Regions from separate parts of the Alcanivorax sp. 97CO-5 genome, predicted to be linked through region 1. Evidence: predicted binding sites of a transcription regulator. Region 1 holds the regulator's gene; the other holds the start of a gene.
The links. Region 1 encodes sigma-54, which starts transcription at its own class of promoters, with help from an activator protein. Its sites were predicted from a motif close to TGGCACNNNNNTTGCTNT; they were not measured.
Positions count from the first base shown of each region.

Region 1 (7,650 bases):
TGACAGTGATGGCAAACCGCTCGGCGCTTTCAACATGCAAGACCTACTGCGCGCGGGAGTAGTGTAAATGGCCATGCAACTGCCCCCTATAGATGTCCAGAACTTGCGCTTGATGGCGTTTGACGTGGATGGTGTGATGACCGATGGCCGTCTGCTGTTTGGCCCCAACGGTGAAGAACTGAAAGTTTTCAATACCCTGGATGGCCACGGCCTGAAAAAGCTGGCGGCCAGCGGCGTCACCCTAGCTATCATTACCGGGCGCAACTCGCCCATGGTGGCCAAACGCGCAGCGGACCTTGGCATCAAGCATGTTATTCAAGGCCGCGAAGACAAGGGCGTCGCCTTGGAAGCTCTGGCTGACTCGCTGAACATGCGCGCCAGTGAAACCGGCTACGCTGGTGACGACGAACCTGACGTTAGTGCCTTGCTCTGGGCGCAACTGAGTTTTGCCCCAAACAACGCCCACGACTGCGCCAAAAATGCGGCAAATCACATCACTGTCCGTCGCGGTGGAGAGGGAGCGGTACGGGAAATCTGTGACGCCATTCTTGCCCTGCGGAGCCCGGCATGAAACGTCAGGGGCTATTAAGTGCCACCGGCATTCTGCTGCTGGGGCTGGTGATGCTGATGACCCTGCACGAGTGGGACAGCGCTCTGCCTGGCCAAGACAATGCGGTGGCTATGGCACCGGCAATCATTGCTGACCAGGTCAGCGCGCGAGCCTTCAGCGAAAAAGATGGCAGCCTGCAGTACCACTTAACTGCGGACAGTTTAGTGCAGTTCGACCACAATCCGCTCACCAAGATGCAAGCCCCAGTACTGATCATGGCCAACGACAAAGGCAGCTGGACCATCACTAGCGAGCAAGGCATCGTGCAAGAAGACGGCGACCTGATCTCTTTTCTTGGCAAGGTCAATGTGAATAATCCGATCCAGAAAATGACCGTGAATACAGAAGAACTGCATTTCAACAGCGACACTAACATCGCCACCACCCCCGGCGACGTAGAAATGCGGTTTGACTCCGGCCAGACCCGTGCTGGCGCCCTGGAAGCAGATCTCAACAAGGGCGTTCTGGAACTAAAAAAAGGAGTAAAGAGTGAATTTGAAGCACCGGCTTCATAGCACCTGCAATCTCGCCGTACTGGCATTGCTTATAGCTTTCCCCTTGGGCGTTCAGGCCGCCCCCATGGAAGGCACGATCCAGGTCACGGCAGACAACGGTCGTTTCGAGCAGAGTGCCGGCAGCGGCGTGTACAGCGGCAACGTGGAACTGATTCAAGGCAAGCGCAAACTGTTTGCCGATGAAATGCGCATGTTCACCCAAAATAGCGAGCTGGTTCGGGTGGAAGCTACCGGCACCCCGGTGCGCATGGAAGAGGGTGAAGGCCTTAACGCCCACGCTGAAAATCTGGTTTACAATATTAAAGCGCGCACCTTGGTCCTGACCGGCGATGCCTACATCGAACACCAGGGCAACACTTTCGAGGGCGCCAAGGTAGAATACAGCCTAGACTCCAAGCGAGTGGACGCCAGCAGTGAAGGTGACCAACGGGTGCGGCTGGTAATCCCCGCCGAAAACCAGACAACTAATGCCCCTGTCGACGCGAATATTGAAGCGAATAACGGCAACCCAAACGACACCCAAAGTGAAGGCAGCGACAGCGCATCACCTAAGGCGGAGCCCAACACACCATGAGCCATTTACGCGCCCATCACCTAGCAAAAAGCTACAAGGGTCGCCGGGTTATCGAAGACGTTTCCCTGGATGTAGAAGCCGGCCAAATAGTCGGGCTACTGGGGCCCAATGGGGCCGGCAAAACCACCTGCTTCTACATGATTGTTGGGCTAGTGGAGGCCGATGCCGGTCGCATTGAAATCAACGACACGGACATTACTCACCTGCCCATGCACGGTCGCGCCCAGCGAGGGATTGGCTACCTGCCTCAAGAAGCCAGTATCTTTCGCCGCCTAACGGTGGAAGAGAACATCATGGCCATCCTAGAAACCCGCAAGGAGCTTAGCAAAGCGGAACGCCACGAGCGCATGGAAGGCCTGCTCAAGGAATTCCACATCGGGCACATTCGCGATTCGCTGGGGATGAGCCTGTCCGGCGGCGAGCGCCGCCGCGCGGAAATCGCCCGAGGCTTGGCCACAGACCCTGACTTCATTCTGCTGGACGAACCTTTTGCTGGCGTTGACCCCATCTCGGTTAACGACATCAAAGGCATCATTCGCCACCTCAAAGAACGCGGCATCGGCGTCTTAATCACCGACCACAATGTACGCGAGACCCTGGATATCTGTGACACCGCTTATATCGTCAGCGCTGGCCACATCATCGCCTCCGGTGACGCGGATATTATCCTTGCCAACCAACAAGTGCGAGACGTCTATCTTGGCGCCGATTTCAGACTATAAGGTCCGCCGCAAATCCTCTCTTCTATTGTGACTTGCGGTCATCCCTAGCACACAGTTTCACCTGGCACAAATATTGCTTAGCGTGTAGATAGACTGCTATCCTGGGTTTTTTGGGGACTAGCAGAATACTGAGCAGTATGAAGCCCACACTACAATTACAAATTGGCCAGCAGCTCACCATGACACCGCAGCTGCAGCAGGCCATTCGCCTCTTGCAGCTATCCACTTTAGACCTGCGCCAGGAAATCCAGCAAGCAGTAGAGAGCAACCCCCTGCTGGAATTGGCAGACGATTTCGGTGACGATGCCCTCCCCGAGCATGACGAAGAACGTCAGGATGAAGAGCTCGACACCGACCGTGATAACGCCCTAGAAGAACTGATACAAGACGAGCCCGAGGTGGAAACCGAATGGGATGACGTCTATTCCGGCCAGAGCACCAGCAACAGCGCCGCACTCCCCGACGATGCCGACGAATGGCAGCAACGACACGCCGTTTCCGGCAACTTACAGGACCACTTGCTCTGGCAGCTAAACCTCACCCCCATGAGCGATGTAGACCGGATAATCGCCATAACGATTATCGAGTCCCTGGACGACCGTGGTTACATCACTGCCCCCCTAAGCGATATCGTCGACATGGTGAATGCCCAGCCAGACCTACTCACCGAAGGAGACGAACTGGAGCACGATGAAGTGCTTGCCGTGCAGCACCGGTTGCAACAGTTCGACCCGGTGGGCGTCGCCAGCGTCAACCTAGCTGACTGCCTCGGCGTCCAGCTGCGCCAACTGCCAGCGGACACCCCATTGCGCGACGAAGCCTCTGCCCTACTGGAACATCTGAACCTACTAGAAAAGCACGATTACACCGCACTGCGCCGCACCCTTCAGCTCTCTGAAGAGGTCCTTCTAGAGGCTTTATCCCTACTGCGCACCCTGGACCCAGCCCCCGGTGAGCAAATTGGCGAACCTCAAGTGGACTACGCCGTTCCTGACGTGATCGTCCGCCAACATCAAGGTCGCTGGCAGGTGAGCCTAAACGACGACGTCCTTCCGCGGGTCAACCTGCAACAGCAATACGCGAGCATTGCCCGTACCACCAGCGGTGAAGACGGGCAATATTTGCGCAATTGCGTTCAAGAAGCGAAATGGTTCATCAAGAGCCTGCAAAGCCGCCACGACACTTTGCTCAAGGTGGCCACCCGCATCGTGGACGTGCAACAAGGGTTCTTCGATTATGGCGATGAAGCCATGAAACCCCTGGTTTTGGCGGATATTGCCGATGCTGTTGAAATGCATGAGTCAACCATCAGCCGGGTCACCAATCAGAAATACATGATGACACCACGCGGCGTCTTTGAGCTGAAATATTTCTTTTCCAGTCATGTGGGAACCGACGGCGGCGGTGAGTGTTCCTCCACTGCTATTCGTGCCATTATTAAGAAACTGGTCGCTGCAGAGAATCCCCGCAAGCCACTCAGTGATAACAAGCTGGCGAGCTTGCTCAATGAGCAGGGAATTAATGTAGCGCGCCGGACCGTCGCCAAATACAGAGAAGCGATGAGAATACCGTCTTCTAGCGCCCGTAAACGTTTAGTGTAGAGCGCCAGAACGGACCCAGGAACGCGGGGAAAACCTTGCGAGGCCAGCCTGAAAGGCTGAATAAACAAGGTCTTTATCCCGGGTTTCTCAAACAGGTAAAGGAGCCAGCCATGCAAATTAATATCAGCGGTCATCACCTGGAAATTACCGATGCCTTGCGCACTTATGTGGGAGATAAATTTTCCCGCCTTGAGCGCCATTTCGACCAAATTACCAGCATCCAGGTGATTCTTTCCCCGGAACCCAAAAGCCACAAAGCCGAGTCCACAATTCATATTTCCGGGGCCGATGTCTTTGCCACCGCTGAGGCAGATGACATGTATGCTGCGATCGATAAACTGACGGACAAATTGGATCGTCAGATTCTTAAACACAAAGAAAAAGCCGTCAGCCACAAGCACGGTCACTAACCCAAAGCGACAATTATGCGAGTTCGCGAACTACTGACTCTGGCCCGCACCCATCACGGCGTACAGGCCAGCAGCAAGAAACAACTGCTTGACCAGGTTGCACAGCTGGCAGCTGCCAGCTGTGGCAGCCTTAATGAGCAGGAAGTCTTCGACGCTCTGGTCGCCCGGGAAAAACTGGGCTCCACGGGCATTGGCGAAGGCATTGCCATTCCTCATTGTCGACTAGGACATTGCCAACAGGCTGTAGGCCTGTTGTTAAAACTAGAAACCCCCATTGATTTCGACGCCGTTGACGGTCAGCCTGTGGATTTGGTGTTTGTATTACTCGTCCCCCAGGACAACCCGGAACAACATCTCAAAACCCTCAGCCATCTGGCCTCCCTGTTCAACGACGAGACTTACCGTACAGAACTGCGACGCAGCATTGACAACCAGCAGCTCTACCAGGCGGCGATAGAATCTGAGGCAGAGTTACGATTGGCATCATGAAGCAACACAGCAGGCTCTCGCGCATTATGCCGCGCATCCAAAACACGTCCTCACCTATCGGTCTTGCGTTCCAATATACTGCGAGCCACCCGCGAGCGGTGCAACCATGAAACTCACCATTATCAGTGGGCGCTCCGGTTCAGGGAAAACCACCGCGCTGCAGGCACTGGAAGATCAAGGCTTTTACTGCGTCGACAACTTGCCTGTCGGCATGCTACCCACCCTGGCAAAACAACTCAGTGAAGGCGACCCCCCAATTGAGCGGGTCGCCGTTGGTATTGATGCTCGCAACCTCCCCGCCCAGTTACTGGCCTTCGACAACATTCTTCACGCACTTAATGAACAGCAGGTTCGCAGCGAAATCATCTACTTAGATGCGGATGATCACACTCTTCTTACTCGCTTCAGCGCTACCCGTCGCCGCCACCCACTGGGCACCGATCAACGCTCTCTGGCCGACGCCATCGGCCATGAACGTGAGCTACTGGCCAACATCCGCCAACGTGCCGACCTAGTCATCGACAGCAGCAACCATGACGTCCACACCCTGCGCAATCTCATGCGTGAACGGGTAGCTCGCCGTGAAGCCACACTGTCATTGCAACTGGAATCCTTTGGCTTCAAGAATGGCCTGCCCACCGATGCCGACCTTGTGTTCGATGTGCGAGTGCTGCCCAATCCTCACTGGCATGCAGACCTGCGTCCTTTCACCGGCAAGGATGACTGCATTATCGAGTTTCTTAGCCAGCACCAGGCCAGTCACGACATGCTCAAAGATATTGGCGATTTCGTTGTGCGCTGGCTACCGGCCTTTGCCAACAGCGACCGCAGCTATGTCACCGTGGCGATCGGTTGCACCGGCGGCCGCCATCGCTCCGTCTTCATCACCGAACAGCTGGCAAAAAATCTGCGCGCAGAAGGCATTGTCCTTCAGGTCCGCCATAGGGAACTCTAACCCAGCAAGCAGCCACCTCCTCCGACCACAAGATGACCGATGATTGAAAAACAACTCGATGTAATCAACAAACTCGGCCTGCATGCCCGCGCTGCCGCCAAAGTAGTCAGCGTGGCATCACGCTACAACAGCAGCATCCTGGTACTGCACAAAACGCAGACCATCGACGCGAAAAGCATCATGGGCTTGCTCATGCTCGGGGCGGCCAAGGGAAGCCGCATCACCTTTCGAGTGGAGGGCGATGATGAACAACAGGCTATGGACGAACTGAAAGACTTGTTCTCTCGCCGTTTTGACGAAGGAGAATAGACGCAGATCAAGGTTTTGTATCGTATACAGGGTTTATATCGATCACTTATTGCGCTCCCGCCTTTGCAGCTGTAACTATCCTAAACAGGCTTGTTAACAAGCCGCCCCCGTCATACAACCATGAGGCAGGGAGGTCCTATGGTTGCAGAAGGAATGGCACGTGCGGAGCAACGCCGCGCGCTAGTTTTCTCGACCTTTGCGTTCACCCTCTGTTTTGCAGTATGGACAATGCTGTCCATACTCGGGTTACAGATTAAGGATGAACTGAACCTCACCGATACCCAGCTGGGCCTGCTCATGGCAACCCCAGTGCTTACCGGCTCCATCAGCCGATTATTTCTTGGTTACCTAACCGATCGTTTTGGCGGCCGCAAGGTGTTCAGTCTGCTGATGCTGCTCACTGGCGTCTTTGTCTTCCTGCTGTCTCTGGCCAACACCTACTGGTTACTACTGCTCGGTGCGCTGGGCGTTGGCCTAGCCGGTGGCTCCTTTATTGTTGGGGTGGCTTACACTTCCGCCTGGTATCCCCCCGAGAAACAAGGTACCGCGCTGGGCATCTTCGGGGCCGGCAATGTGGGCTCGGCAATCACTAGCCTGTGCGCGCCCTCCCTGCTACTGGCCTTGGGCTGGACCGGTACCGCCCAGCTTTACGCGGTAGTTATCGCCGCCAGCGGGATATTTTTTCTGCTGTTCGCCCGCACTGACCCCCTAAGCCAGCAGCGTGCTGCCAACCCGGTCTCTCTTAAAGAGCAATTTGCTCCGCTTGGCGAACTACGAGTATGGCGCTTTTCCCTCTATTACTTCTTTGTGTTTGGTGGCTTCGTCGCTCTAGCGTTGTGGTTGCCTCACTACCTGGTGGAAGTCTACGGCTTGAGCATTACTGTCGCAGGTGTTGTGGCCGCCCTGTACACCATTCCCGCCTCACTATTCCGGATTCTGGGAGGCTGGCTGTCCGACCGCTACGGGGCCCGAAAAGTGATGTACTGGACCCTAGTCGTGTCAGTACTGTGCTGCTTCCTGCTCAGCTACCCACCCACCGACTACGTGATTGATGGCGTCAACGGAAAATTACGCTTCTCCATGGCCATGGGACTGATCGGCTTTATTCCCCTAACTATGGTATTGGGCTTTTTCATGTCCCTGGGTAAAGCGGCAGTGTTCAAACACATCCCGGCCTACTACCCCAACAATGTGGGTACCGTGGGCGGCCTGGTGGGCATGGTCGGCGGGCTCGGCGGCTTCCTGCTGCCTCTCACCTTCGGCATGCTCAACGATGTCATTGGCATCTGGCAAAGCAGCTTCATGCTGCTGTTCCTAGTCTCGGCCTTTGCGCTACTGTGGATGCATTACTCCATTCTGCGCGCCAACAGAATAGAACTGGGCGAAGATATACAAAGCCGCGACCTGCCCGAGCTCTCTACCCCAAAAGCATTCGTACTGGATGACTGGCGTCCGGAAGAACCCG
Region 1 is NZ_KI965903.1:142,770-150,419, reverse strand. Features, by position in the region: gene Y017_RS10060 (KpsF/GutQ family sugar-phosphate isomerase) at 1-67, shown strand, start outside; gene Y017_RS10055 (HAD family hydrolase) at 68-571, shown strand; gene lptC (LPS export ABC transporter periplasmic protein LptC) at 568-1,125, shown strand; gene lptA (lipopolysaccharide transport periplasmic protein LptA) at 1,100-1,699, shown strand; gene lptB (LPS export ABC transporter ATP-binding protein) at 1,696-2,421, shown strand; gene Y017_RS10035 (RNA polymerase factor sigma-54) at 2,559-4,022, shown strand; gene hpf (ribosome hibernation-promoting factor, HPF/YfiA family) at 4,133-4,432, shown strand; gene ptsN (PTS IIA-like nitrogen regulatory protein PtsN) at 4,448-4,921, shown strand; gene rapZ (RNase adapter RapZ) at 5,028-5,876, shown strand; gene Y017_RS10015 (HPr family phosphocarrier protein) at 5,916-6,185, shown strand; gene Y017_RS10010 (MFS transporter) at 6,324-7,650, shown strand, end outside.

Region 2 (7,650 bases), on a different contig from region 1:
GTCTGTTCTACGGTTTGCCCGGCAATTACTGGTTCAGTGTGCTTGATGAGCGCAAGCCCCCTTTGCTGATGCAGCAGTTGCAGCAGGCGGGGTACCACATGGGGCTGTATACCAGTGCCAATTTCAGCTATCCGGAGTTCGACAAAACCTTGTTTGTGTCGGTGCCTGAGAAGGATATGCTCAGTGATGATGTGGGGCCGGGTTGGCAGCGGGATCGTCGTAATGTAGAGCGGTTACTGGATTTTCTCGGCGAACAAAAAGTCGGCATGCCATTCATGGGGTTCATGTTCTTTGAGTCCGCCCATGCGCGTTATTATTTCCCGGATGAGAGCGTGATCCGTAAGGATTATCTGCCAGAGATGAACTACGCCACCATGGATTTGAAGGCGGATATGCCCGGTATCTTTCGTCGTTATGTCAACGCTTCCCACCACCTGGATCAGCAATTGGGGCGAGTGCTTGGCTTCATGAAGGCGAGCGGGAAGCTGGACAATACCATTGTGGTTGTTACTGGCGATCACGGGGAAGAGTTTATGGAAAACGGCCGTTGGGGGCACAATTCCGAATTCCATAACGAGCAAATTCATGTCCCGCTGGTGCTGGCGTTTCCGGGCAATGTACCGGGGGTGGTGACGCGGCCCACCAGCCACCTGGATGTGGTGCCTACCTTGTTGCCCATGCTGGGGGTGCAGAACCCCGCCAGCGATTATAGCGTGGGGCACTCTCTGCTGGGGCCGCAAGGTGATGCCTACCGGTTGGTGGCCAGTTGGGATGCGCTGGCGTATGTGGGGCCGGACTACAAAGTAGCCATGCCTTTGGGGGCGGGCGGGTTGTTAGAAATGCGCATAAGCGATGCGCACGATGGTCCGGTGAGCGAGCCCGACACTGTGTTGGCGCAGCTCAGCGAGGCGTTGGCTGATGTGTTGCGGGACCTCTCTGCTTTTTTCCGTAAGTAGCGGGTTGAGGCGGGGCGATTGGGAGGATGCGCCTTAGGCCGACCATTGCTATACTGCGCCGCCCAAATTTTGAGCTGTCCCCACAGCAACGCAGGTTTTTCGATGACAGAGGCAAGCCAACCAATCAAGCGTCGCGCCATTGCACTGGTGTCCGGTGGACTGGACTCCATGCTGGCAGTGAAAGTCATGCAGGACCAGGGCATCGAGGTAGAGGGCGTGAATTTCTACACTGGTTTCTGTGTGGAGGGGCATACCCATGCTATTCGCAAGAAAGACAAGGATAAGGAAAAGCGTAATAACGCCTTGTGGGTTGCGGAGCAGCTGGGCATTAAAATGCATATCATTGATATCTCCGAGGAGTACAAGGATGTGGTGCTCAACCCCAAGCATGGTTACGGCGCAAACCTGAATCCCTGTCTCGACTGTAAGATTTTCATGGTTAACCAGGCCACTCTGATGATTAACAAGGCCCGGGAGTTGGCCGGTGATCGGGGCTTTGATTTTATCGTTACTGGTGAAGTGATTGGTCAGCGCCCGAAGAGTCAGCGCAAGGAAACGATGCCGATCATTAGCCAGGAGTCCGGTGCTGACGACCGTCTTTTACGCCCTCTGTGCGCAAAAAACTTGCCCCCTACGCTGCCTGAGCGCGAAGGTTGGGTAAACCGGGAGCAGTTGCACGATTTTTCCGGCCGTAACCGGAAACCGCAAATGGCGCTGGCCGCCAAGTTTGGGTTGGACGATTTTGCTCAGCCTGCCGGTGGCTGTTGCTTCCTCACCGATGAGTCTTATTCCAACAAGCTGGCGGACCTGTGGAAGGCTCGCAATGAGCGTCGATACGAACTGGATGACATCATGCTGCTGAAGGTTGGGCGTCATCTGCGTCCGCAGCCGCATTACAAACTGATTATCAGCCGTGAAGAAGGTGAAAACCGTTTTCTGGAAGGTTATCGTTACCAGTTCACCAGTATTACTACGGTGAGTTGCCCGGGCCCGCTGGCGCTGGTGGACGGTGAGTTTGGTAGCGAGGCAGAGCTGGAGCAGGCGGCGGCCATTGTGGCACGTTACTCCAAGGGGCGTGTTGAAGACGCGGTGACTCTGGAAGTGCGCAGCCCGGACGGTGTTGCACGCGAGATTACCGTGGCGCCGGCGCAAGCGGAAGCGGTGCTGCCAAGCTGGAATGTGGGCTGAACGACGATGACCGATACCCTTCACGAATTGGATGTGCGCAGGCTGCTGTGCCCCATGCCGGTGATAAAAACTCAAAATAAAGTAAGAACTCTGGCGACAGGTGATACCCTGAAAGTCGTTTGCACCGACCCTGGAGCATTAAGCGATATCCCCGCCTGGTGTCGGATTAATGGCCATGAGGTGCTGGAAATGGCGGAGCAAGGCAACGAAGTTTTTGTGGTGTTGCGCGTCGGGCAAGATAATGGTGCACTATTTTAGTGCCCTATATGCGTTTGGCGCACCGCAACTGTGCACCAAAATGAGTCGCCTGTTCTTGTTTCTTCGAATCAAGTAGAGAATGCGCTAAAAAAGGGCTGGCACGGTATTTGCCTCCCTATTGGCAAAGCTGGCCCAGTGGCCGAGAATACCGGTTCTTTGTGTTGCGCTTCCTCAGAGCGGCACGACGAGTCAGAGACAAACCCGCTGTTCCTTAGGAGGACGCACGATAATGTCTGTTAAGACCCTCAAACTGATCAAAGAAAACGATGTGAAATGGGTGGACCTGCGCTTCACCGATAGCTCTGGTAAGGAGCAGCACGTTACCCTTCCGGTTGGCGAAATCGACGAAGATTTCTTCCAGGACGGCAAAATGTTTGATGGCTCCTCCATCGCTGGTTGGAAGGGCATCAACGAATCGGACATGGTGATGATGCCGGACGACGAGTCCGCCGTGCTGGACCCGTTCACTGACGTTGCTACCCTGAACTTGCGCTGCGACATTCTTGAGCCGACCACCATGCAAGGTTACGAGCGCGACCCGCGTTCCGTTGCCCGTCGTGCTGAGGAATACCTGAAATCTACTGGTATCGCGGATACCGCTCTGTTCGGCCCTGAGCCGGAGTTTTTCGTATTTGACTCCGTGCAGTGGAAGTCCGACATGCAGGGTTCCATGTATAACATCCACTCTGAAGAAGCTGCGTGGGTTTCCCATGAAGACTTTGAGGGCGGCAACATTGGTCACCGTCCTGGTGTGAAAGGCGGTTACTTCCCGGTTCCTCCGGTAGACAGCCTGCACGATCTGCGTGGCGCCATGTGTTCTGCCATGGAGTCCATGGGGCTGAAAATTGAAGTGCATCACCACGAAGTGGGCACGGCTGGTCAGTGTGAGATCGGTGTTGGCGCCAACACCCTGACCGCCAAAGCGGACGAAGTACAGATTCTTAAGTACTGCGTACACAATGTGGCTCACGCTTACGGCAAGACAGCTACTTTCATGCCTAAGCCGCTGATCGGTGATAACGGCTCTGGTATGCACGTGCACGTATCCCTGGGTAAAGACGGCAAAAACCTGTTCGCCGGTGACGGCTATGCTGGTCTGTCTGATGAAGCGTTGTATTTCATTGGCGGTATCATTAAGCATGCCCGTGCGCTGAACGCATTCACCAATGCGTCCACTAACGCTTACAAGCGTCTGGTGCCCGGTTTTGAAGCGCCGGTAATGTTGGCCTACTCTGCCCGTAACCGTTCTGCATCCATCCGCATCCCGTTTGTGAACAGTGCTAAGGCCCGTCGTGTGGAAGCGCGCTTCCCTGACCCGTCTGCCAACCCGTACCTGTGCTTTGCTTCCCTGCTGATGGCTGGCTTGGACGGCATCAAGAACAAGATGCACCCTGGCGATGCCATGGACAAAGATTTGTATGATTTGCCGGCTGAAGAAGCAAAAGACATTCCTACCGTGGCTCACACTTTGACCATGGCCTTGGATTGTCTGGAAGAAGACATGGACTTCCTGACCGAAGGTGACGTGTTCACCAAGGATATGCTGGAAGGCTACATCGAGCTGAAGCGTGCCGAGGTTGAGCGTCTGAACATGACCCCGCACCCGGTTGAGTTTGATATGTACTACTCTTGCTAATGCCTTCGGGTCGCTAGCAGAACAGAGCCTCCGCTTGTCGGGGGCTTTTTTTTGCCTGGAATAAAGGCGGCGGTTTTGTGCACTCCCCCCTTTTCTGAGCGGTCGAGTCAGGCCAGAATCAAGGGCAGATATGGAGATAATAATGAAAAAGTCGCTAATTTCGTTTGTTGTGCTGGCCTTGGTGTCTGGGGTGAGCTTGGCCTCCATGGCGGAAAACGCAGGGAGTGTCAGCGAGGGGAAGGAGCCTGATGCGCCTGCGTCGAAGATTTATCGAACCACCGACGAAAAAGGTAATGTGGTGTTCTCCGACCAGCCGGCGCAGAACCGCCACTCAGAAGAAGTGAAGCTGAAAACCACTAATACGGTGCCGATTAAGACGGTGGAAATGCCGCAAGCCGCTGCTCAGCCTGAAGAGGCTAAAACAGGAGGCCAGGCCGGGGAGGGTTATAGCTCGCTGGCCATTACCGCGCCGGAAAGTGGTTCTACTCTGCGTAACCCTGCAGATGCGGTATATGTGTCTGTGAGTTTACAGCCCGGTCTAAAGACGGGAGATAGATTGGTGCTGATCGACAACGGTATCGAGCAGCCGGCCATGCAGCTCGATGCTCCGGATCGCGGTGAGCACACCCTTATCGTTAAGGTGGTCGGGGAAGATGGAGAGCCCCGGATTACTTCCGAGCCGGTGAAGCTTTACATACACCGCAGCACGGTCGGCGATTTCCGTAACTCTGCAGGTGGCGGCAGTAACGGTGGTGCTGCGCAAGCGGGTGGTGCAGCCGATCGTGGCGGCGCGGCGAATGTGGGGGGTAGTGCCTCAACTGGGGGCGCTGCCAATGTGGGCAGTGGAGCAGATCGGGGCAGTGCTGCTCGGCCCGCTAAACCGAATCGGAGCATTCTCAGTAACTAAATATGCACCCACATGGTGCAATACGGCCTGTCATCCCTTTAAACTCATCAACGACAAGCGCTTGCGCTTGCGCCATAGGCTGCTGGCTGACGTTTTTTATGGCGACTGAGCAGATGGCCTGATAATTGCTTATGCCCTGTTATGGGCCAATTTTTGATGAGTGACATTACGTTGCACAAACGACTACTGGATCACCTGCGTACTGCGGTGATCATGCTGGACGAAGCCCTGTGTGTGCGCTACCTGAACCCCGCGGCGGAAATGCTGCTGGCCACCAGCGCGAGCCGTGCGCTGGATCAGCCTTTGCCTGATTATTTTTTCGACGATGAAGAAGCGCGCCTGGCTATTCAGCAGTGCATTGATGAAGAGCACCCGTTTACCCAGCGTGAAGCACGGTTGTCGGTGGCACCGGGCCACGAAATTGTGGTGGATTACTCGGTCAGCCCCATCAACGACCCGGGACAACCGCTGTGTTTGTTGATGGAGATGCAGTCGCTGGATCGCCTGTTACGCATTGGTCGTGAAGAAGCGTTGATTCATGCCCACCAAGCCACCCGGGCTCTGGTGCGTGGCGTGGCCCACGAAATCAAAAATCCGCTGGGAGGGATTCGTGGTGCCGCCCAGTTGTTGGAGCGGGCACTGCCGAGTCCGGACCTGACTGAATACACCAGAGTTATTATCGATGAAGCCGATCGGTTGCGTTCGGTAGCGGATCGCATGCTTGGCCCGCGTAAACCCCCCGAGTTCCGGGCAGTGAATGTGCACGAGTGCCTCGAGCATGTGCGTCAGTTGCTGCTGGCGGAATACCCCAAAGGGATAGCTATCTGGCGAGATTACGATATTAGTTTGCCGGATGTGATTGCCGATCGAGATCAGCTAATTCAAGTGTTGCTCAACCTTATTCGCAATGCCTCCCAGGCGTTGCTGGAGTCACAGACTCCTGAGCCTCGTATCACTATGCGTACCCGTGTGTTGCGGCAGTTCACCATCGGTGCACAGCGTCATCGACTGGTGCTACGCATGGATATTATCGATAACGGCCCGGGGATCACCGAAGAGGTACAGGAGACGATGTTCTATCCCATGGTTAGTGGCCGTGCTAATGGCACGGGGCTGGGCTTGTCCATTGCGCAATCCATTATTAGTCAGCACCAAGGGCTGATCGAATGCGAAAGCCAGCCTGGCCAAACTGTATTCAGCATTTTGCTGCCCATGGAGCAGCTGGATGAAACCAACACAGCGTAATTGCGCGGCTGTGATCAGATTGTTGTCATACACGCCGGCCGCTAGTGCGGAGGTGATAGAAATTACAGGAGTAGCAGGTCATGAGTGTCAGTATTTGGGTTGTGGATGATGACCGCTCGATTCGCTGGGTGTTGGAAAAGGCGCTGGGCCAGGAAGGCTATGCGGTGACCTGCTTTGAGGATGCGGATGAGGCGCTCAACACCCTGGAGCAGGGAGGGCAGGAGCCAGAAGTGCTTATCAGTGATGTGCGCATGCCGGGCACCGACGGTTTGCGGATGCTGAAAATCCTGCAGCGTAAAAACCCAGACTTGCCGGTAATCATCATGACCGCTCACTCCGATCTGGATTCCGCTGTGGCTTCCTACCAGGGTGGCGCGTTTGAATACTTGCCCAAGCCGTTTGATGTGGATGAAGCGGTGGCGTTGGTACGTAGAGCGATCAAGCACCGGGAAGAATCCCGTGGCGATTTTCCTGAACCGATAGAAGAAGCGCCCACCGAAATTATTGGTGAAGCGCCGGCCATGCAGGAAGTCTTTCGTGCCATCGGTAGGCTCAGCCATTCCAACGTGACGGTGCTGATTAATGGACAGTCCGGTACCGGTAAAGAGCTGGTTGCCCGCGCCTTGCATCGTCATTCCTTACGACGGGAAAAGAATTTCGTCGCCTTGAATATGGCGGCTATTCCCAAGGACCTGATCGAATCAGAGTTGTTTGGCCATGAGAAAGGCGCTTTTACTGGCGCTAACAATCAGCGGGTGGGCCGTTTTGAACAGGCTAACGGAGGCACCCTGTTTCTCGACGAAATCGGGGATATGCCACTGGAGGCTCAAACACGTTTGTTGCGGGTACTGCAGGAAAGTGAATTCTACCGCGTCGGCGGAACCACGCCGATCCACGTGGATGTACGCATAATCGCAGCCACCCACCAAGATCTGGAAAAACTGGTGAAGGATGGCGACTTCCGTGAGGATCTATTTCATCGCTTAAACGTTATCCGCATTCATATTCCCCGCATGGCCGAGCGCCGCGAGGACATCCCGCGATTAGCCAATTATTTCCTTCAGCGAGCGGGAAGTGAATTGGGGGTAGAGCCGAAAATTCTTCATAAGGACACGGAAAAATATCTTGCTGCTCAGGCTTGGCCGGGCAACGTGCGGCAGCTGGAAAATACCTGCCGTTGGTTAACCGTGATGGCTTCTGGTCGAGAAGTACTCGTGGATGATCTTCCGCCAGAGTTGAAAGAGACTGGCCCAGCGAAAGGCGCCGATATTAGTGGTGACTGGCTCAAGTCTTTGCGCAACTGGGCCGACCGTGCGTTGTCTCAGGGTGAGCGAAATATTCTTGAACAGGCCGTGCCCGGTTTTGAGCGCACCATGATCGAAGTGGCTTTACAGCATACCGGTGGTCGTAAACGCGACGCAGCGGCGCTGTTGGGTTGGGGTCGAAATACGCTGACGCGT
Region 2 is NZ_KI965883.1:22,590-30,239, forward strand. Features, by position in the region: gene Y017_RS05415 (sulfatase-like hydrolase/transferase) at 1-956, shown strand, start outside; gene Y017_RS05420 (tRNA (5-methylaminomethyl-2-thiouridylate)-methyltransferase) at 1,059-2,144, shown strand; gene Y017_RS05425 (sulfurtransferase TusA family protein) at 2,151-2,402, shown strand; gene glnA (glutamate--ammonia ligase) at 2,632-4,038, shown strand; gene Y017_RS05435 (DUF4124 domain-containing protein) at 4,181-4,945, shown strand; gene glnL (nitrogen regulation protein NR(II)) at 5,087-6,190, shown strand; gene glnG (nitrogen regulation protein NR(I)) at 6,271-7,650, shown strand, end outside.
Region 2: the regulator sigma-54 is predicted to act here: its motif matches at 5,060-5,077, upstream of glnL (nitrogen regulation protein NR(II)).